DNA from 3 places in the Desulfobacula toluolica Tol2 genome. Region 1 is predicted to be linked to each of the others. Evidence: riboswitches for the same ligand, from Rfam matches in the RefSeq annotation. Region 1 holds a riboswitch; each other region holds the start of a gene.

Evidence for each region. A riboswitch is a leader RNA that binds a small molecule or an ion and turns the genes downstream of it on or off. The one in region 1 is predicted to bind cobalamin.
Region 2: another riboswitch for cobalamin. It lies ahead of TOL2_RS22970 (hypothetical protein); the one in region 1 lies ahead of TOL2_RS16665 (TonB-dependent receptor).
Region 3: another riboswitch for cobalamin. It lies ahead of TOL2_RS22225 (TonB-dependent receptor plug domain-containing protein); the one in region 1 lies ahead of TOL2_RS16665 (TonB-dependent receptor).

The regions. Positions count from the first base shown of each region.
Region 1 is NC_018645.1:3,648,575-3,656,040, forward strand. Features, by position in the region: gene TOL2_RS16645 (cobaltochelatase subunit CobN) at 1-1,011, opposite strand, end outside; gene TOL2_RS16650 (DUF2149 domain-containing protein) at 1,042-1,377, opposite strand; gene TOL2_RS16655 (MotA/TolQ/ExbB proton channel family protein) at 1,358-1,969, opposite strand; gene TOL2_RS16660 (DUF2162 family putative transporter) at 1,972-2,694, opposite strand; gene TOL2_RS16665 (TonB-dependent receptor) at 2,761-4,749, opposite strand; cobalamin riboswitch at 4,978-5,162, opposite strand; gene rplU (50S ribosomal protein L21) at 5,296-5,607, shown strand; gene rpmA (50S ribosomal protein L27) at 5,627-5,881, shown strand; gene obgE (GTPase ObgE) at 5,878-6,873, shown strand; gene nadD (nicotinate-nucleotide adenylyltransferase) at 6,876-7,466, shown strand, end outside.
Region 2 is NC_018645.1:5,132,854-5,140,319, forward strand. Features, by position in the region: gene glnE (bifunctional [glutamate--ammonia ligase]-adenylyl-L-tyrosine phosphorylase/[glutamate--ammonia-ligase] adenylyltransferase) at 1-1,277, opposite strand, end outside; gene TOL2_RS22955 (ABC transporter ATP-binding protein) at 1,720-2,331, shown strand; gene TOL2_RS22960 (ABC transporter permease) at 2,333-3,127, shown strand; gene ade (adenine deaminase) at 3,143-4,864, shown strand; cobalamin riboswitch at 5,017-5,209, shown strand; gene TOL2_RS22970 (hypothetical protein) at 5,344-5,619, shown strand; gene TOL2_RS22975 (FecCD family ABC transporter permease) at 5,634-6,677, shown strand; gene TOL2_RS22980 (ABC transporter ATP-binding protein) at 6,685-7,461, shown strand; gene TOL2_RS22985 (ABC transporter substrate-binding protein) at 7,394-7,466, shown strand, end outside.
Region 3 is NC_018645.1:4,966,861-4,974,326, reverse strand. Features, by position in the region: gene TOL2_RS22240 (hypothetical protein) at 1-779, opposite strand, end outside; gene TOL2_RS22235 (cytochrome C assembly family protein) at 776-1,528, opposite strand; gene TOL2_RS22230 (cobaltochelatase subunit CobN) at 1,610-5,290, opposite strand; cobalamin riboswitch at 5,408-5,584, opposite strand; cobalamin riboswitch at 5,798-5,983, shown strand; gene TOL2_RS22225 (TonB-dependent receptor plug domain-containing protein) at 6,221-7,466, shown strand, end outside.

The DNA.
Region 1 (7,466 bases):
TCGGCTCAGGAAAAAAGATTTTTTTGTTTTCGGGTCAACAACCTTTTGCTTGGCCGAAAGCACGTTGGGCTCAACCAGGCCGGACAGTTCAGGTACGGCCAGAGACCAGGCCACCTCAATGGAATCAATACCAACAGGACTTTTTCGCCAATGGTCGATGGTGTTTTTATACAGGCTGACCGCACTTATTACAGGTACGTCCAGCTGATTGAGCAGCAGGCCAAGTTCCGGAGTCAAAGCATTATAAAACTTAAAGGAATAGGCCAGCACCAGGTCCACCCTGGCTGATCCTGATTCATCCAGAAGAAAAGATTTCAAGATGTTCTGCTCACGGCCAAAACAGGGCATGACATTGAATCCATTATTTTCAAGCTGCTGAATCAACGTATCAATGGGTGCCTTCTGCCCCTTAGTGAGAAAGGATGAAAAAAAAACCAGGCCGATTCTTGGACATTTTGAATCAAATCCAGGCCGATTTTTTTGCCAGGTTAAAAAATCTTTGACCCGAATGAAAACATCAGGGGCATCCGGATGATACACGCCAAGCCGGGGGATTTTGAGCACCTTGTCATAGGATATGGTATTGTCAATGTGGCGATGGGCGATCAGGCGAAGCATGTTTTGAATATTTTCTTTGGAAAGGTTGCTGTAATACTCTGCCACCTTAGAATCAAACACAAACCCTTTTTTTACGAGCGATTCATTATCAAGGGAACCGCGAAGAGCATATATGATTTTTGAATCAAGATCAATATGATCCGTCAAAAAAGTTTCAAATTCCCGGCCCATGACATCCGCGACAATAATGTTTGTTCCCTGGATCTCTTGTTTTATTCTTTGAGCATCCCGTGTCACGTCATGACTGGTGATGACCTTAATATCAATGGGAAGATCAAGTTTTTCTACAGCCATGCAGGCAAGATAAGAATTATGATCCAAAACCATAAAAGCCATATCCGCTGCATACAGATGCCATGGCCAGAAAAAAAGAAGAACAATCAAACGTTTCATGAGGTGTTTCCTTAATTACAGCAACAGTGTTTAATCCGGGATATAAATCATTGAACCGTTTGCCAGTTTATAGGCGGTTCCAAGACGCTCTCCTTTGCCTTTGGCTTTTTCTTTGGTCACTTTTACAGCGTCTATTGTTTTCCCTTTTTTTGAAATAATTTCCATCTGGCCGTCTGCAGATTTTTTAACAATGGTCAGTTCAGATGTCTGCGACAGCAGGTCCTCAATATGATATGCACCAAACAGGGCAATCAAAAGTCCCACAATAAAGACAAGGCCCAAATCAAACAGGTTGGCAACGCCTGACATTGGATCATTGTCGGAAAAACCTGTGCCCCGGTTCTGTTTAGGTTTCAGATATCTCATGACCATGTGTATCTCCTGTTAACAATTCAGCAGCCAGTTCCATATTTTTGATATCCTGCTCAACCCACCGGCGCTGAATTGTAAAATAAAAATAGGCCAGCAATCCCAAGGCCATGCCCACAACTGTTGTGGTAAACGCAACCACAAGGTCCTGGCTCAACTGACCCAGATCTCCCTGACCCAGGGATGCCAGTCCTGTGCCCATGGGGATAAGCGTGCCGATCAGCCCCAGTCCCGGCCCGATCCGGATCATTATTTTCAAGGGATCAAGGGATTTCCACATGCGATGCTCAGCATCCCTTAACAGGTTGACAACCGGAATGGGATCATATGATCCTTTTAAGGATTCCAGGGCCTGGACAATCCTTGTCACCGAAGCCGGAAGACTGTTTTGATATCTGCCTGACATCATTTGTTCCGGCAGGTTCTGATCCTGTTTTTTAAGTCGGCTTCTTTCCAGCCAGAGCCTGAAAAAGGTGCCGGAATAGACCAGCATCCAGACAAACAAACAGGACAAAATCAGCAATACCGGCAAGAACAGGGAAGAGGCAATCAAATAAATAAATGTTTTTAATACAGCCATTATCTGCATGTTTATTCTCTTTTTAAAGGGTTAATAAAGCCTGTAATCAAGGCGCTTATGCTCAGGATGAGCAGGATGATTTTCTCCCGGGACAGCTCAAACATACTGTCTGTGAAAGATATCCTGTAAATTTTATCCAAATCGGCAAATTGTGGAATCACAATGACCGAAAGAATAAAGTAAACGGCAATATAAAGCATCAGCCTGCCCAGAAATGATTTGGCAGCTCCCTGGTTAGTGACCAGGCGTCTGACAGTGAACGCCACAACCAGGCTGATCAGAATAAAGCCTGCATAGAGAGCGAAAAAAACCACGGAATTATCCGGATAAATAGCACTGACAAAACTACAGGATAAAAGGATGACGACAAAACAGACCGGACAGGGCACCACCAGGGGAATCCATCCCCTGGTGGATGTTTGTTTTTCATGGCAGTTCTTTATCAGATTGCCCCCCCAAACCAACAGCAACAAGGCTAAAAGGAGATGAAGGGTCATCCCGCTCTTGAAAAACGCCTGCAGCAGATCAATATGCGCCATCAGATCGACGTTCAGCAAAACAGCAGCAGCAACGGCAAAGACAATGCCGTACCCTGCCATGAACAGCAGGGTTGTCAGAAGTTGTCTTGTTCTGCCGGGCGCCTGCAGAAAAACATAAGATAGCCCTCCACCGCTTTTAACGGCAAAAGCCCCGGTTGATAGAAACAGGCCCAATATCAGCGATTTAAGTTCCATTTAGTCATTTACCTTATAACAGAACAGACACTGGTAAAGTCTGGGCTGTGTTTTTTTAATATCGAATTAAAAATCATATCTCATACCGACATAGAAATTTCTTTCCGGCATGGGGTATCCTTTTATATATTCATATTCTTCATCAAACAGATTGTTGATACTGGCATTTAATGCCAATCTGCCTTTTTTATCCGTGGCAAATAAAACTTTGGTAATGGTCAGATCTGCAACGGTAAAATCCCGGGCTTTTATATCCTGATAAGGCCATCCGCTCTCATAATCGGTTATTGTCTTTTCTCCGAAATAGGCAAAATTAAGTCTTGCTGAAAATCCATTCAAATCAGATACTGAAATACCATAAGATGCTGTTAAATCTGACGTCTCAAAAAGATCAGCACCCGTTATCCTGTCCTCATATTCCGTCAGATAGGTAAATCCGACAAAGGGTCTGATTTCAAAATCCCATCCAAAATAATCGCCAATATCAACACTTAGATTTCCCTCAAAACCGGATATTCTGGCTTCTCCGACATTATCCCATGATCTGTCTCCGTTTGCCCGGGTGACAGATTCTATTTTGTCCTTAAAATCAGTATAAAAATACCCCAGAGAACCGGACAAGGAGAGGTAGAAAACATCCAAACCGCCTTCGCAGGTTTTGCTTGTTTCAGGCGAAAGGTCTGGATTACCCACATAGTTGCTGCCAAAGACAGAGTAGGCGGCAGCCATCTGATCCGCACCCGGCATAACAAAGGCTTCGGAGTAACCTGCCCGCAGTTTTAAATAATCCGTCAAAAGATAGGAAATACCAATATTAGGCGTCAGGTGATTGTCGTCCGCAGTCTTGCCTGCAGGGTCTATGACCTCCACCTCATAGGTATCATACCGTAATCCGGCAGACAGAGTCAGCCGGTCATCTAAAAGTTTTAGTTTACCCAATAAAAATCCTGCAGGATTGTCATAAGATGTTTTTTGGGGATTCCAGGACGCTTCAATATCGTAATCCGCCCAGTCAAAACCGGTGGTAATAAGCGCCTGCCCTAAATCAACTGAAATCTGGGCCTGGATACCTTTGCTCTCTGTTTTTTGTTCGGAAAGGATTGCGTCATCCCATCCATCAGGGTTGCTGCCGGTTGGATCATTCCATGTATCCTCATCTTTACCCTGGAAATATTTTAATTTCCAAACAAAGCGTGAATCTGTTGTCTGGCCGTCCAGTACGATATCAAAAGAATAATTTGATTTGTCTGTATAATCATCCAGATCATTCTGGCTTAAATAACTTGGAGAGCCGGCTTCATCCACATTAAAACCGTGATAAAGAAATGCAATTCGATTATTGGGAAACGGTGTATACCCCATATTCATGCTGATGCTTTCCCTGCTGTCAAACCCGGTATTATGGTATTTTGTTCCACTGGCTGTGGTATAATCATCTTCCGTCTCTCTTGTGACACTGCCGGAAAAATCAAACCCATTATACTCTCCTGCAAAACCGGCACTGATATCTTCATGCCCGAAACTGCCCAGATTCCCTTCACCAAAAGCAGATAATTTGCCTTTTCCCCTTCGGGTAATCACGTTCACAACCCCACCGACAGCGGCAGAACCATATAAAACAGATGCCGGCCCTCTGATGATTTCTATACGCTCAACATTTTTGGTCATAATTTTTGCCACATTTCCAGTGCCCGATCTTCGACCGTTAAGCAGGATAAGAACATGCCCTTTCAGGTCATTCCCATGGGAATCTGTTCTAAATCCCCTGATGCCTATGGTAGTAAGATTTCCAGGATATTTTTTGATGGCACCGATGCCTTTTTGCGCTAAAAGATCGCCAACATCCCTGGCAGACGACATTCGGATTTCCTGCTCATCAATCACGGCAACATTATTGACAATCTCTTTTTTGGATTCTGCAACTCTCCCTACTGTTACAACAATATCCTCAAGTTTTGTTTTGGATTGATTTTTATCAGAAGCTAAAGCCTGCCCCATGCCAGGCAGCAGCAACATGACAACAGCCAGAAGAACTGCCGATACGGATTTATTCATATTTTTCCCCTTTTAAATCGGGGGAACGCGAAAAAAAGCTCACAGCAGGAATAAAAAAATAAAATTAATTTTACATCCCGATATTGCTCAGGCAACTTTTTTTCAAGGCCTCCCCTTTTTTGCCGGGGATTTGCAAAAAAAAACCCCGGACCATTTATTGATAATGATCTGAGGTTCCCTGATTTTTCCACAGATTGGATTTGCCCCACCCTTGTCCACGAGGTATGACAGATTAAACTTTTTCAGGCAGGTCTTCTGACTTTCGGGTCATCCTATTAACTGCGTCTTCCCAGCGTTATAAAGCCAGTGACATAAATGCAGCGTTCGTCTCCGATCACAGCGGCGGGCCCATCCCTGATTCGCACAGGGTTCCCTATTGTGCCTTAACAGGCACCTGAAATTTTTATATTGACTTAAATTAAAAAAGAATCTAAGTCAATATAAAAATTTCAAATATGTTTATCTTGACAAATTCAGACAATAAATATAGAATTCAGAGTTTTTTAAAATTGCGAAAAGTATTGAAATAATAAGGAGAGTTTAAAAATGTACGCAGTTATCAGAACCGGGGGAAAACAATATAAGGTTCATGAAGAACAGATCCTGAAAGTTGAAAAGCTTGATGGTACGGAAGGTTCTCAGGTTGAATTTGATGATGTCCTCATGTATTCAGATGGTGAAACCATCACTCTTGGAAGTCCGAAAGTTGAAAATGCGGCAGTCAAAGCGCACATTCTTGAGCAGGGAAAGGACAAAAAGAAACTGGTCTTCAAGTATAAACGCCGGAAAGGCTTTAGAAGACTCAAAGGCCACAGACAAAATTATACTGAAATTAAAATCGAATCCATTACGGTTTAGATAGCAAGGAGAAATTCAGATGTCACATAAAAAAGCAGCAGGTAGTTCAAAAAACGGTCGCGATTCAAACTCACAGCGCCGTGGTGTTAAAAAATTCGGCGGAGAAAATGTTCTTGCAGGAAATATTCTTATCAGACAGGTGGGAACTAAAATCCATCCGGGCAACAATGTTGGTATGGGCAAAGATTATACTATTTTTGCCAAAATTGACGGTGTTGTGACCTTTGAAAGAAAAGGCCGCGACAGAAAAAAAGTCAGCGTATATGCCGCGTGAAATTTGTAGATGAAGCAATTATCACTGTCAAGTCAGGCGATGGTGGCCGAGGATGCACAAGTTTCCGAAGGGAACGGTACATTGAATTTGGAGGACCTGACGGTGGAGATGGCGGCGATGGTGGTCATGTTATTCTGAAAATTGATCAGAGTAAACGAACACTTTTTGATTATCGCCGTCAAAAATTGCTCAAGGCCAAAAATGGTGAGTCAGGCCAGGGCAAACAAAAACATGGGAAAAACGGGAAAAACTGCACAATCACCCTTCCCCCTGGAACCATTGTCTCCAATGCAGATACCAATGAAATCATTGTCGACCTAACCGACACAGAGGATGAATATATTATTGCCCGTGGCGGCATGGGAGGCCGAGGCAACAAACGGTTTGCAAGTTCCACCAACCGGGCACCCAGGTATTCCCAGCCAGGACTCCCTGGGATTGAAATACATCTGAAATTAGAGTTAAAACTGCTTGCCGATGTCGGACTTGTAGGATTACCCAATGCCGGTAAATCAACGCTTATCAGCAGCATCTCAGCAGCCCGTCCCAAAATAGCCGACTATCCGTTTACAACACTGTCCCCTATCCTTGGGATGGTTGAACCTCCTTTTGGAGAACCGTTTGCTGTGGCCGATATCCCAGGTCTCATTGAAGGTGCCCATGAAGGAATCGGCCTTGGGATCAGTTTTTTAAAGCATATTGAAAGGACAGGCATCCTGGTGCATCTGATTGATGTTTCCCAGATAGATCCGGAGTCTCCACTGACATCTTTTAACCTGATCAACAATGAGTTGTCCAAATACAGCCAATCTCTGGCCCAAAAGATGCAGATTGTAGTTCTCAACAAAATGGACTTGCCGGATACACAGGAAAAAGCCGATGCTTTCCAAAACGCATTAAAAGACATCCAGGTACTGACTCTGTCAGCTGCAACCGGGAAAGGGGTAAAAGATCTTGTAAAGCTTTTATCATCCAAGCTTACAAAGAGTTAAAAATGAAAGTGGGACTTTTCGGAGGAACATTTAATCCCTTTCACAATGGCCATATTGGAATTCTTCAGCATGTCAAACAAACCTGTGGCCTGGAAAAAATATTTTTAATCCCTTCTGCAACACCTCCCCACAAACCTGACATCAATCTTGCACCTGCCGGTGAAAGATTTAAGATGGTAAAAGAAAGCTTAAAGGGCCATAAAAATTTTTGGGTGTCTGATAAAGAATTGCTCAGAAAAGGCCCCTCTTTTACCATTGACACCATCAAAGAATTTAAAAAAGAATATGGCCTGCAAACCTTTTTTTTTCTGTTAATGGGATCTGACGCTTTTTTAGATATAACCACCTGGAAAAAAAAGGATCAAATTTTCAAAGCAGTTCCCATTATCATCATGTTGAGAGGAGATTGGAAAAACACCCATGCCATTGCCTCTTTTATTGACGAAAACATATCACAGGGGTACACCTTTAATGAACAGAACAATACATTTTCCCATACAAAGAAACAGAAAATTATCATTTGCAAGGTGCCCAGAATAGATATTTCATCCACCATGATCCGGGAAAGGGTCAAAAACAATAAATCCATAAAA
Region 2 (7,466 bases), 1.5 Mb from region 1:
GTGGAAAGCGCCAGGATTTTTTGCTGGTCAGGCTTTTGTGGGATATCATGAGTTTGAAGATCCCCATAGGCCTGAAGCCTGTTTTCCACGATTCGTAAAAACAGGTAGGCATTTTTCAGGTCGTTTTTTGTTGTTTCGTCAATGCAATGATGGATTTGCAGCAGATCCAGAACCTTTAAAATTTTTCGCTCCTGAAGTTTTGGCTCCACCCCGCCCCTGATAAGCTGAAACAACTGCCCGAAAAATTCTATTTCCCTTATTCCTCCGGCACCCAGCTTGATATTGTGTTTTAATTTTTTGTTTTTTACCTGCAGCATAATCCTGTGTTTCATGTCCCGGAAAGAATCAAAAGACCCGTAATCAAAGTACCGCCTGTAAATAAAGGAATTCAGCATTTTTAAAAGCTTGAAGCCCGCCTCAATATCACCGGCAATGGGCCGTGCTTTTATCATGGCATATCTTTCCCATTCTCTGCCCTGGGCCTGGTAATACTCTTCAAACGCTGCGGCACTCATCACCAACGGACCGCTGTCTCCATAAGGCCTTAACCGGGTATCAAGCCTGTAAAAATTAATTTCATGAGACCCGGCTGAAAAAAATTTTAAAAATCTGCGGCATAATTTTGTGAAAAACTCTTGGTTGGAAATGATATTTTCCCCGTTTGTATATCCTTGTTCGGGATAAACAAAAATAAGATCAATATCCGAAGAAAAATTCAACTCCCCGGCACCCAGCTTGCCCATTCCCAGCACAATGATTCTCTGGAAATTTCCCTGGCTGTCCACCGGCATTCCGTAACTTTCACAAAGCGAATCATAGATAACGCTCATGGTCGTAGCAACAATGGCATCGGCAAGATTTGAAAGATCACAAAGCGTCTCTTCGAGCAGGGCGTTGCCTGTCAAATCACGCCAGGCGATTCTTATGCTTTCATACAGCTTGGTCTGTAAGAGGATTTGCTTGGCCATTGACTCATCCATGCCGATGGAAATTTTTTTCTCAAGCTTTATGGCATAGGTCTGTTTGGAATAGGATTTGAACAGGTCTTCTGATTCGATCATCTCCTTGAATATAAAAGGATTCCTGGTGATGCTGGCTGCAACATATTCGCTGAAAAGCAATACCCGTATAAGATCTGATGTTACATTTGAGTTCAAATCAATTTTGCATCCGGATTTTTCAAGGCTTTCCCTGAAAGCGGCCTCCCTGTTTTTTTCAATTTTTAACAAATCTTTATCAAGATCGGGGAATACTTTGTCAATCAGGCTATGGTCCATTTTTATCCTGTCATTTCAGATTTTCATTCAAATACTGAATATCACCATAATATTGTCAACGCATTTTATCAAGAAATGAACTCAATTTTCGAACTTTAGTTTGGCAGACGCGGCAGACAGGTCAGAAGCAGCGAATCCACCCCGCCCATGACCTGACTGAAGTTTTATAGAAACAAAATACCATGATATTGCCGGGCCAACCCCTTGACTTTTTATCAAATTCCTGTAAGTAAATCTGTCAGTAATTAACTCAGCTCTCAGAATTTAAGCGCAGAAGATTCCATAGCAGACGTAGATAATATCATGATTCCCGTCATGTATTTGCTGAAGCAAATGATGGCAATCTCTTAGCTGCAGTAACAATAGGAATACCAGGAGGAATTAGATTGCCTGAAGATGATTATGTTTCTATGGCTACGATTTATGCATAAGGTGGCACAGAATGATCAAGCTTGAGTCCGTATACTTGAACCGGGATGGTAATGATATTTTTTCCGGTTTAAACCTGTCTGTCATGAAAAATGAAAAAGTTTTGATTCAGGGAAAATCAGGTGCAGGCAAAACAACCCTGTTTAAAATTCTTTTGGGATTTGAACAGGTTGACCAAGGTGTGGTGACTATTAACGGGCAAACAATTGATAAATTTCATATTAAACAGATCCGAGAACTCATTTTTTATCTGAGCCAGGACATTGATCTGAGAAATGATCAGGTATGCAATATTATAGATGAGATTTTCACCCGGAACCGGAAAAAAGACCTGAACAAAAAAAAATTAGAGTCTTTCATGGAATTTTTAGAATTGAATCATATGCTGCTTGAGCAGAACGTCAAAAATTTATCAGGCGGAGAGCGCCAAAGAATGGGCCTGTTAATCTGTTTTCTTCTGGATCGTCCCGTATGGCTTTTGGATGAGCCTACCTCGGCCCTTGATGATAATATGAAAAAAAAAGTGGTCGATTGGATTCTTGATCAGAATAAAACAATTATAATTGTTTCCCATGATGATGTCTGGAAGAATAACCCGGGGGTTAAAACAGTGAGGTGGATGTAAATTGGGTGCTTTGGATCTTAGTATTTTTTCTCTTGCCTCATTTTTGATTTTTCTTGTTCCGGTTTTTTATATCAATCGGCATCTGGGGCTTGAGATAAACAAAACCATGATCACTTCTATTGTCAGGATGTGTATACAATTGAGTTTTGTCGGGGTTTATCTTGAATTTTTATTCAAGTTCAATTCACCGGTTTTAAACACGGTTTATCTGCTGATCATGATAGCAATTGCCTGTCAGTCAATTTTAAAGTCCAGCAACCTGAAACTCAGAAAATTTTTTATCCCTGTATTTTTTGCCCTGCTGTTCCCGTTTACCATTATGCTGTTTTTTTTTAATGCGGCAGTGGTGAGAATTGATAATCTGTTTGAAGCAAAATATATGATTCCCATTGGGGGCATGCTGCTTGGCAATTGCCTGAGAAGTATCATTATCGTGTTGAATAATTTTTACTCCGGAATAAGGAGGGATGAAAAAGTTTATCTTTATTCTTTGTCTTTATTGTGCAGCCGCATTCAGGCATTAAAACCCTATTTCAGACAAAGTTTTTTAGCCGCCGTTACACCGACCATGGCGACCATGGCAACCATAGGCCTTGTCTCGTTGCCGGGCATGATGACCGGGCAGATCCTTGGCGGCTCCATTCCCATTGTGGCCATCAAATACCAGATTGCCATTATGTTTTCCATTTTCTACACAGGATATTTTTGTGTCATATTGTCTGTTTTGTTTTCTTTAAAGGTTGGTTTTAATGCCCTTGATGTGTTGAATCAGGATATTTTTGTTTCCAAAGTTTAAAGGGGAGGGGGGAGGATGAAAAATTTTTTGCACAATCTGGCTGTGGCAAGGGGTGAGGTGCCTGCGGACTTACTGATAAAAAATGTACGGGTTATCAATGTTATTTCCGGTGAGATTCATACCGGGAATGTTGCTGTATGTGACGGTCGCTTTATCGGGTTTGGCGAGTATGATGCAAAAAAAATCATTGATGCACAGGGTCTTTACATGTCACCCGGTTTTATTGACGGGCATATGCATTTTGAAAGCACCATGCTGACACTTCCTGAATTTTCACGGGCCGTGCTGCAGCGGGGAACCACTGCCGTAATCATAGATCCTCATGAAATTGCCAATGTGCTGGGGCTGGAAGGAATTCGGTATGTCCTGGACAGTATCAAACAGGTTCCTTTGGATGTGTTTGTCATGCTGCCGTCATGCGTACCGGCCACACCGCTTGAAACTTCAGGTGACAATATCGGTCACAAGGACTTGTGTGCCATGATACACAAGCAAGGGGTGGCCGGAATCGGTGAAATGATGAATTATCCTGCGGTCATTAATGGTGATGAAGAAGTCCATCAACGCATTGCCGCAGCCAAATGGAAAAAAATAGACGGGCATGCTCCGGGTATCAGCGCAAAAGATTTGAATGCGTATATATTTTCCAGAATTGACAGCGACCATGAATCAACATCTGCTAAAGAAGCCAAGGAAAAACTTCAAAAGGGCATGCACATTTTAATCCGGGAAGGTACTTCGGAAAGAAACCTGGAAGATTTGATCGGCATTGTAACAAAAGAAAATTCATGGCACTTTTCCTTTGCCACGGATGATAAACATCCTGATGACCTGCTGGAAGAAGGGCATATTGATCATTCACTGAGAAAATCTATCTCTTTGGGAATGGCTCCCATAACCGCTTATCAGGTTGCCACCATCAACACTGCAAATCACTATGGGCTAAAGAATATAGGGGCAATAAAACCCCGCTTTTGGGCGGATTTTGTTTTGCTCTCTGATTATAAACAGGTGAAAATCGAGGCTGTATATAAAAAAGGTGTGCCTGTTCTGAAAAATCAGTCATTGATTTGCCGCCCTCTTCATAAAATCCCCAAGTTAAGGGGGACAATGAATCCTGGCGAACTGAGCCGGGCAGATTTCAAAATTCCTGCGGCAGGCAGCAAGATCCTTGTCATTGATATCCTGCAAGGTCAGATTGTAACGGATAAATTTATTGCCACTGCCAGGATTAAAAACAATTATATTGAATCCGATATCAGCCGTGATATTCTCAAAATCGTTGTCATAGAAAGACACAATGCTACGGGCCGTATAGGAAAAGCCTTTGTCAGGGGGCTTGGACTCAAGCGAGGGGCAATCGGGTCAACGGTTGCTCATGACGCCCATAATATTGTGATAGCCGGAACCAATGATGTGGATATGTTTGCAGCTTTTCAAAGGATAAAAAAAATGCAGGGAGGACTGGTTGTTGTTGATAATAATCAGGTGGTCGCTGATTTGCCTTTACCTGTTGCAGGTTTGCTGTCCAATAATAGTTTTGAGAAAACAGCTGCTGATTTGAAAATTTTAAAACAAAAGGTGAAAATATTGGGAAGTGACCACCCGTCATTGTTTATGATTTTATCATTTTTATGTCTGTCACCGGTTCCAAAGCTGAAAATAACCGACTTAGGACTTGTTGATGTTGAAAAATTTGCCGTCACGTCTTTGTTTGCAGATGATTGCATCAAATAGGCATGATAACGTCATTTGAACCATCATACAAACCCGCCGTTGTTTTTTTATTTTAACCTTGACGGAAAAAAAGAACCCTGGAGTTTTTATATGTATTTGAAAAAATTGATAAAGATATGAAGTTTTTCTTGACACCGTTGTAGAATCCATCTATTTTATCAAAGGTTTCAGGTGCTGCTTAGGTGCAGTCAAAAGGAAATCCTGTGAAAATCAGGAGCGGACCCGCCGCTGTAATCGGGGATGAACGTCACTATTGCCACTGTTCAATAAGTTGGAGTTAACGGGAAGGGGTGACGACTCAATTGATCCGGAAGTCAGAAAGCCTGCCTGAAAACCTTTGGTCGTGTTGCTTGCGAGGACTTGGGCAGATCAAGAAAATGAGGATAAAAACGGTTCCCATATCAGACAGTTTCTGATATGGGTTTTTTTGTTATGCCCAGTTTCGTGTTATTAGTATTGATAATAACAGAGGAAGTGTTATGAAAAAATTTGAATTTATTGTACTGATTCTCTTTCTGGGCCTGATTCTATGCTCAACCCTCCAAGCCAAATCTACTATTGTTGCAAATTTTATCACAGTCTCGCCGGAAGCAGCTCAATCCGCCCATCTGTTTCATATGGAACAATTTGAACATTACCGGAACGACCTTAACCAAGTAGAACAAAACTTTAGTGCCGAATTTAATAATCAATTCGCAAATCTTTTTGTGTCTTGTATAAAAGATGCTGCAAAAGCTTCAGGTGCAGGCCTGTAGATTATGGCAAAAATTTGAGTATACCGGTTGCCATATCAAAGGGGAGAATAGGATATCTGGTGGTCCTTTTCTCCCTTTTTCTTATTTTAATGACCCTTGTTTCGCTTTCCATGGGATATATCAGGATTCCAATAGTTGATATTATCAGCATTCTTTATGGAAAATTGACCGGTCATCAAATCATGGGAAATGCCAGTGAAACCTATCTGGCTGTTCTGTTTGATGTGCGGCTTCCAAGAATACTGACCTGTACCGCTGTCGGGGCGGCACTTGCCGTATCCGGGAGTTTGTTTCAGGGCATATTGCTAAATCCCCTGGCCGATCCCTATACCCTTGGCGTATCAGCTGGTGCAGCATTTGGTGCAAGTATTGCCATATTATTAAACTTAAGTGCAGCCTTTGTTTCCGTTCCGGCTTTTGCCTTTACAGGTGCTTGTGTTACTTTGTTTGTGGTCATCTTTTTATCTTATTCATCAAAAAACCCCATGGCCGGGCTATCCTCCAACAATTTGATTTTATCCGGAATTATTGTCGCTGCAATACTTTCTGCCGGTATCAGTTTTTTAAAATTTATTGCCAATGAACAGGTCTCGGTCATTATTTTCTGGCTTATGGGAAGTTTTGCTTCCAAAACCTGGTTTGATTTTGTTGTTGTTGTGATTTTTCTGTTGATTGGTCTGTTTGTTTCAATATTTTTTGCCCGTGATCTGAACCTGGTCGCACTTGGGGCCAAATCCGCCACAAGCCTTGGTGTTGATTTGAAAAAAACGACTTTAATCTTGTTGATAACCGGTTCAATGCTGGCGGCCATCTGTGTTTCTGTTTCAGGTATTATAGGGTTTGTGGGTTTGCTGGTTCCGCATACGGTCAGGTTTATCACAGGGCCTGACAACCGGAAACTTATTCCCTTATCCATGCTGGCAGGGGCCTTTTTATTGTTGCTGGCCGATACAATTACCCGGGCAGTCCTTCCCCATGAAATACCCATTGGCGTTTTGACAGCCCTGACAGGCGGTCCTGTTTTTTGCTGGATTTTTAAAAAGAACAGGTTTAAATAGGCGACGTATGAAGTTAACACTAAACGACCTGTGCTTTGCCTATGACCGTGACCGGATCATCAAAAACATAAGCTGTTCTTTTGTGTCGGGAAGTTTTTATTCTATTCTCGGCCCTAACGGCAGTGGAAAGACCACTCTTCTGGATTTGATATCAGGTTTTTTAAAACCTGATACCGGATATATTGATATTGATCAGGCACCTGTTTTGTCTCTTTCAAAAAAAGATATTTCAAAAAAGATTGCCCTTGTTTCCCAGGACCATACAATAAATTTTCCATTCAGTGTAAAAGACGTGGTAATGATGGGGCGACATCCTTATATACCAAGATTTTCACATCCTTCTTACAATGATGTGGAACAAGTGGAGGCAATGATGCAGGTTTGTGGCATCCATCATTTGCATGACAGGAAAATCAATGAATTGTCAGGAGGGGAAAGACAGAGGTGTGTGTTTGCCCGTGCCCTGTGCCAGGATACACCGATTCTTTTGTTGGATGAAGCGTTTTCCAATATGGACATAAACCATACCCTGCACATGCTGCAACTGGTCAAACAGTCTGTAAAAGAAAAAAACAAAATTGTGATCAGTGTATTCCACGATTTGAACCTGGCCTCAACCTGGTCTGATTCGTTGCTGATGCTCAAAAATGGTAAGATAAGCGCATTTGGAAATTCCCAGGATGTACTGACACAAGAGACCATTAAAGAGGTCTTTGATGTGGCATCCATTGTTGAATTCAATGCTCATGTTCAAGCAAAGCAGGTGTATTATCCGTCGATTTAAAACCA
Region 3 (7,466 bases), 1.3 Mb from region 1:
TTTTCCCAGGCATACATCAATAGTCCAAGGGTAAAACAGACCATTCCTGTAAAATAAAACCCCACTCCCGGGTCCTGTTTAATAATCAATGTGACAAATTGTCGCCTGTCCATGCCGTTGCTCCGGGTTTTGGGTGCAAAATCCTTTAAATGGATGCTCAGGCCCTGAAACCGGACCGGCCGGTTAAAAGAAAGCACTGCAAGTTTGGTGTTTTCACCTGCCTGAAGTAACAATTTTGCCCGGATATCAATGGCCTGTTTTTCCATATACAGCAGACGATTTCCCGTGTAATACTCAATATCCAGCGTTTCAAGGGTAATCCTGCTGCCGGACACCTGGATGGTTTTCCCCGGCAACAGGACTTTTCCAACATGGGTGCCGGCAAAAAGATAGGAAACCAGATAGCCCAGGAACATGATCAGCATGCTGTAATGCATGACATGGGGACCAAACCGCAGAACAAACCGGGACCGACTTTTAAATCTGTGACGATTTTTCAACAGGCTTACCACCCGATCCGTGGTGCAGGCAAAGGTATTGAATGACAGTGCGGCCAGAAGCCCCACTAGGATAAACAGCCACCCGGTCTTTCCCAGGGATTCTTTACCCCATGTGGCAGACCATTTGAGAAATCCCAGATCATTGATGGGGTTAAACAAATGGGCATGATATTTGAGCATGACATATCCCGCCAGAAGATCCAGGATCATCACCCCCATGATCCCCATGGTCACATAAATATTTCCCGCCCAATTCCATATCTGTTTTAATCCCTTCATGAGAGCCACCCCGGTATTCTGAAAGGTCCCAGTTCAGGCACACAATTAAAACAAAACACCCAGACGGCACCCAAAAGGGCAAACCAGGCCCTGGGCCCGGCACCTGAAAACCGCGTAAGATGCAGGTGAAGCATCAGGGAGTATAAAAGCCAGGTGGCCATTGTTGTGGTCATCAAAGGATCATCCCAGACAACGGGTGATCCCCACCCCAACCAGGACCAGAAAGCACCGGAAAATACAGACAGGGTCCAGAAAAAAAAACCCCATAGCACAGCCTGGCCCACGAATTTTACCTGTCCCGTCTCGCCTTTATCCAGAAGAACCATGACTGCCCCGGCCCCTGCCAGCAAAAACAGGGATTTGCCCACCACTCCCAGCAAAAAGAAACCATGGGCAAACAGGGTTTTAAACTGCAAAAACGGCAGATAAAAATCATTGGGAAATAAATATGCAGACCAGGACAGCAAATTGACAAGAACGATCCGGGACAGCAGGTTGGAGCGAGACAGAACCGGCCGAAAACCGATGAGGCCCACTGCAAACGCAAGAAAAAACGGACCCTGGTATAAGGGCAGCAGCGGGAAACAGGTCCAGTATCGCAACGCCAGAGAACCGGCATGGCATATCATACCGGCTGCAAATACACATGCAGCACAGGTTTTCTGTTTTGCGGCCACCATGATCAGGCTGATCAGATAGAGCAGGGAGGCGACCAGAAAAGAATGATGAATGATTACTTGAATATTCATCTTATCCAATTCCTGAATAGTAAAAAAAAGGAACATAAAAATAATTTTTCATATATTACCTGCTTTAATGTAAGGTTAAACTTATGATCCGGCCAATATAAATGCGGGATTCCAATTCTCCACATCATCCTTTGTCATGACATCCACCCGACTTCCCTGGAACTCTGAGTTCACCTCTCCCATGGTCTCTTCCATGTCCCCTTCGATCTCAAGTGCCATGGATTGGACAAGCTCCAGGCGCCGATCATCGGGTTCCCACAATTTTCTTGAATGGGCTTCCAGCAACCTGCGGGTCAGCTCTTCAACGGCATAGGGATTTTGTAACTTCATCCAGGCGGCATTGGCCTCATCGGCAATATAGGTGTCCACCACCCGGTCAAAGAGCCAATCATCCACTGATTCGGTTGTGGCAGCCAGTTTAAACAAATTGTTGATCTTGGATGCAATGGATGAAGCAGCCTGGAATCCGTGGGGTTTTATTTTTTCCAGCCAGTCTTTGTTCAATAATTTGGTCAATGCACTGTTTTCTATTGCATCTTTTAAATCACAAATTCCTTTTTCCTCACCTGTTCCGGCACTTCCCCAGTATAACTTGATTTTTTTTCCGGTTTTCTTAAGGGCATTACCGGCTGTTGCCATGCCACCCTGGAACACGGCATATCCCCCACAGTCCAGAACATCATATTCCACACACGACTGTTTCATATAGGAGATATCCACATCCCTTAACTGCCTGGCCAGGATGGCATGGGCCTCATAACCGTAATTTTCAAGGGCATGGCTTATTTTTTCCGATCCATAAGCATATCCCCCCCAGTTGACATAGGCTTCGGCCAGGTCATTTTTATTTTTCCAGGCCGAGGCATCCAGGGCAAGCCCGACCCCAAGCCCGTAGGTTCCCGGCTTGGAAGAAAAAACCCGGAAGCAGGCCATGCGGGCAATGGCCTCTTCAGGCAGGTCTTTGCCCAGTTTTTTCTTTAATTCCAGAATTTGTTCCCGGGTTCGTTTTGCCACATAATTAACGTCAGAGGGTTCATCCAGGCGGCTGACCATGACCACCGCCTCATCCATGAGATCACAAAAATTGGGCACCATATCCCTTAAAATACCGCTGGTCTGGATGGTCACATCCACCCGGGGCCGGTGTATTGTTTCATGATTTGCCGTTGTCAGTAACAGCCGGTCTGTCTCAATGACATCAAGACCTTTGACCCGGCCGTTATCTGCCCATACAGGACACACCCCCAGAAGATAGAGAATTTGTGAAAACAGCTCTCCGTCGGCCTTAAAGGCATCGGAACTCCAAAGGCTGATCCCTACATTTTCCGGAAATTCGCCCTCTTGTGTGAAATATTTTTCAAGCAGCTTGTCTGCCATTATTTTTCCTGTTTCCCATGCCGTTTTTGTGGGAAGAGCAGCAATATCAACAGGATAAAAATTACGGCCCGTGGGAAGGGTTTCAAGCTTTCCCTGGTAAAAAGAACCGCCAAGCCCTGCTTCAAGATACTTCCCGTCCAGGCATTGAACAACGGCTTCAAGCTCCCTTGGGCACTGCTGCAATTTCTCGGTAATAAAAAATATTTTTTCCCGGGCAAGGAGATCATCATCCCGGACAGTCTGTTCCAGTGTTTCCAGCATGGCATTCATATCCTCTTCGTCAGGGGCCTTGCCCAGGACATGAAGCCCACTTTGAAAACAGGCCGTTTTAAGCTGCCTGATCCTGCGGCCCAGGGTATGGAGCCGATCTTCGAAATCGTCTGATCCTTTTTTATTTTCATCCGGTTCCAGTTCAGCCATCAAGGGCAGCATCTTTTGTTTGAGTTTTTGTCTGCGGTCCGATTCCTCCAGCTGGTCTGCCTTTTGGTATTGTGCAAGCAGGCTCTCAAGCTCAATGAGATTTTCATCTGCCCCCATGTGGCTGAGAACCGGAGAAAGATGATCCACAATCACGGCCTGTGCCCGTCGTTTTGCCATGAGCCCCTCTCCGGGAATATCCATGCAATATACATAGATATTGGGTAAATCGCCCAGAGAAATATCCGGAAAACAGGTCTGGCAAAGTGCGGCCCGCTTGCCGGGCAGGTATTCCAATGCCCCTTCGGCACCAAAATGAAGAACAGCATCCGAGGTATCCCGGATAAACTTATAGGACGCCAGCCAGTGGTGGGGTGGAGACAAATCCGGTTCATGGAGGATACGACACACCTCACCGTTGCATTTGGCACCATAACATCCCCTTTTAGGCTGAACCATAATTTTGAGATTGCCGAAACAAAGTCCTGTGATAACAAGGTTTTTTCGGTCCTGTTTTTCATAAACCATTCCCTGGCCTGGAAATGGTCCCCAGTCCTTTTCAATTTTTTCTTTTGCTGCTTTGGGCAAACCGTTGAAATAGGGTTGATATTCATCTGCGCCCATGAAATGCAGCCCACCACCTTTGGACACGATTTCATCCACCGTGGTCCATCTGAATTCTGAAAATGCTTTTTTTTCAAAAACAGCGTTTTTCAGAGCCAAACCCTCAACCGGGCAATCCTTAATATCATATCCGGCCGCACCCAATGCCCTTATAGTTGCCCCCAGGCTTTCAAATGTATCCAGGCCCACGGCCATGCCCACGGTGGATTCCACTCCTTTGCAGGGATTGTTGTGAAGCACGATGGTGATTTTTTTTTCGTGATTGGCCTTTTTTTGGAGAATTCGCCATCGCCGGATACGTTTTACCAGTGATTCCAGGCGTTCCTGTACAGGTTCAAACCGGTATTCGCCTGTTCTTGCGCCTTCCCCGGGGTCTTCCACACAGGCTGCCATGGTGGGTTCTATTACCCCGTTCATTTCCGGCTGGGAAAGGGAATAAATCATGCTGTGGCTTTTAAGGCCTGCCGGGTCTGCCTTCCACTGATCGACAGAGTGAGCATAGGATTTGATAAGCTGTATCACAGGAATGTTCAGGCTGTTTAAAAATTTTCCGTCTTCAGGCCGGGCAAGGAATCTTCCCGCAAGCAGGTTGAGCAAAATATCAGGCCGGATATCACCGGCTTCAAACAGTCTCATCCAGTCATACGGGTTTTTAGACGTGGCATTGCTTTGTTGATCATATGAATCCGGAGCATGGGCCTCGCCCCGGGTAAACACACAAAAGGGTATCAGGTCGTTTGTTTCAAGAATCCTTATCAGGGCGTCTATTTCTTTTGTGTTTTCTTCAATAATCTGGTTGTAAGCGCAGACAATCCCTGCACATCCAAAAGGAATAAAGTCCGCCTTTTTGCTAATATACCAGTTCATATACTCATTTGCAGTTCCAAACCAGGTATTTGCTGAAGGATGATACACGCCGCAGGTGGCAACGGTTTCAGGATCATTGAATGAGACCGGAATGTTGCATAAGGATGCAATAAAAAGCATGGCATTGATAAAATTGTTTTCATGGGGCAAATTAAGGTATTCATGAACCTTAAGGGTTTCTTGTCGGGTAAAACTGGAAAAATCATCCGCCCCTTCTTCACTGAGCAGCATCCGGTGTTCAAAGGATCGGGCTTGATCCAGAACCTGCCGGAATCCGGGCAATGCCTTGGTCACCTCTCCCATGAACACATCCCCGTGGATGGTTTGCCGGCTGTTCAATCCTTCCGGATCTGATCCCTGCCTGAAAAACATGAGATCAATCCCCTGATCTTTCAACCTGGCAGCAGCTTTCTGCCAGAGTTTTTTTGAAAACATATGGGTATAGCAATAAACAATTTTTAACGGTTTTTTTTCCATTCTCACATTCCCTGCCCAAAAATAAAAAATCCCCGAACCGTAAATAATTTACGACCCGAGGATGTCCCTTTTTTATCCAAATAGATCCGATGAAAAACCGGCATTGCCGTACACGGTTTTCCTATGTTTTACCAGGCAGGTATTCTGACTTTCGGATCATCCTCATGCTGCGCCTTCCCATTATATCAACAGTGGCATATTGCAGCATTTGTCCCCGATTACAGCGGCGGGCCCGTTTTCGAATTACACGAAATTCCCTATTAAGCCGATGGCACCAGATAAAATTTACTCTGTGCTACAAGACAAATAAGAAAAAGTCAAGCATAATTTCAGTATAAACAGCGTCGTTTGTTTTATCCATTCACCAAGCTTTTAATATATTGACAACAATTGATAATACTCGAAAAAAGCCGGATGAACATAATGATTCAAAATAAATGAATGCTTTGTTTGATTAAAAAAAACAATTTTTAAATTTTATTTGACTTCATCTTTTTTTTCTTTTAAGTATTTTTACAATTTTCAGGTGCCCGACATGGGATAATATGGGAACCCTGTTTGAATCAGGGACGGGCCCGCCGCTGTAATCGGAGACGAACGCTGTAAAGAAACCACTGGCTGTTTTATGCCGGGAAGGAACAGCTACTAGGATGAACCGAAAGTCAGAAGACCTGCCTGGAAATAGGAAATGTCACTCCTCGTGGACAAAGGGATGGCACATGTGAATCTGTGGAAAAAATCAGGGACTCCCAGATCGTTTATTAATAAAATGATCCGGGGATTTTTGTTTGTAAAACACCCCGGTAAAACCGGGCGTTAGCCTATAAAGAGACCGTCCAGGTTAGACAAAGGGATGATACACTCAATTTTTTTGAGCTTTTTTTATCCCACCTCACTTTTTATGATGACGCTTGTTTTATGGAGGGGAAAATGTACAAACGAATACCCACACTCATGATCGTCTTGACCCTTATTGTTCCTGGCCTTTGTTTGGTCAACCCGGCAATTGCCGGTGAAAAACCTGCAAAATTGGATGAAATGGTGGTCACCGGCACCAGAAGTGAAGAAAAAATTCAAAACTTACCGGTTAAAATAGAATTAATTGATGCCCGTGAAATTGAACTGACCACTGGTGAAACCATTACCGAACAACTAAAGAAAAATTCATCCATCGGGGTGATTGAATACCCCGGTGCGTTAGCCGGGATCGGTATTCGCGGATTCAGACCTGAATTTTCAGGAATCACGAAACACTCATTGATTCTGATTGACGGCCGGCCCGCCGGTGCCACCAACCTATCCACAATTTTAAGTGACAATATTGAACGAATTGAGGTGCTTAAAGGTCCAGCCTCCTCGTTGTACGGTGGTGAAGCCATGGGCGGTGTTGTTAACGTGATTACCAAAAAAAATACGGGTGAACTGACGGGAATGGTGGAATTGGGATATGGCTCCTTTGATACCAATTTTCAAAAAGCCGCTTTGGGCGGCAGTTTGAACGATATTTTCGATTTTGATCTATCAGCCCGAAGATATGACCAGCAGGATGATTTAAAAATGGGAAACGGAGACAAACGCGCCAATACAGAATATATGACCCAAAATGCCGATGTAAGACTGGGGGCAAATCTTGGAGGAAATTGGCGGGTTGACATGGGGCTGGATGCTTATCAAGGACGTGATATTAAAACCCCTGGCGATATTTTTAAGGGTGATATCGAGTCCGGTCACAAGGATATAGACCGCCACGGATTTGACGTGACTGCTGAAGGCCAAATTACTGCCAGTCACCGCCTGGGTATCACAGGATACAAAACACGGGAACTATCTGAAAGCTACAAACACTATGCAGGCTGGCCTTCTGCCCCGGCTGATCCCTACCAAAGCTATGATTCTGAAATCAACTGGATCGGTTTACAGCTCAAAGATGAAATTACATGGCAAGCCCATAAATTCATTTTCGGCGCTGATTACCAGGATATTGATAAAGAATCCAGAAGCTATAATAAGGACAATACCAGAAAAGCCCCCTACTCACCGGATGAAAGCCGCCGGAATATTGCCGGATACCTTGAAACCATCTGGAAAATCATGGACAATCGCATGACCTTTACTGCGGGCGGGAGGTACGATACATTTGACGTCTCAACCGAAGTGACTGCATATAAAACAGATT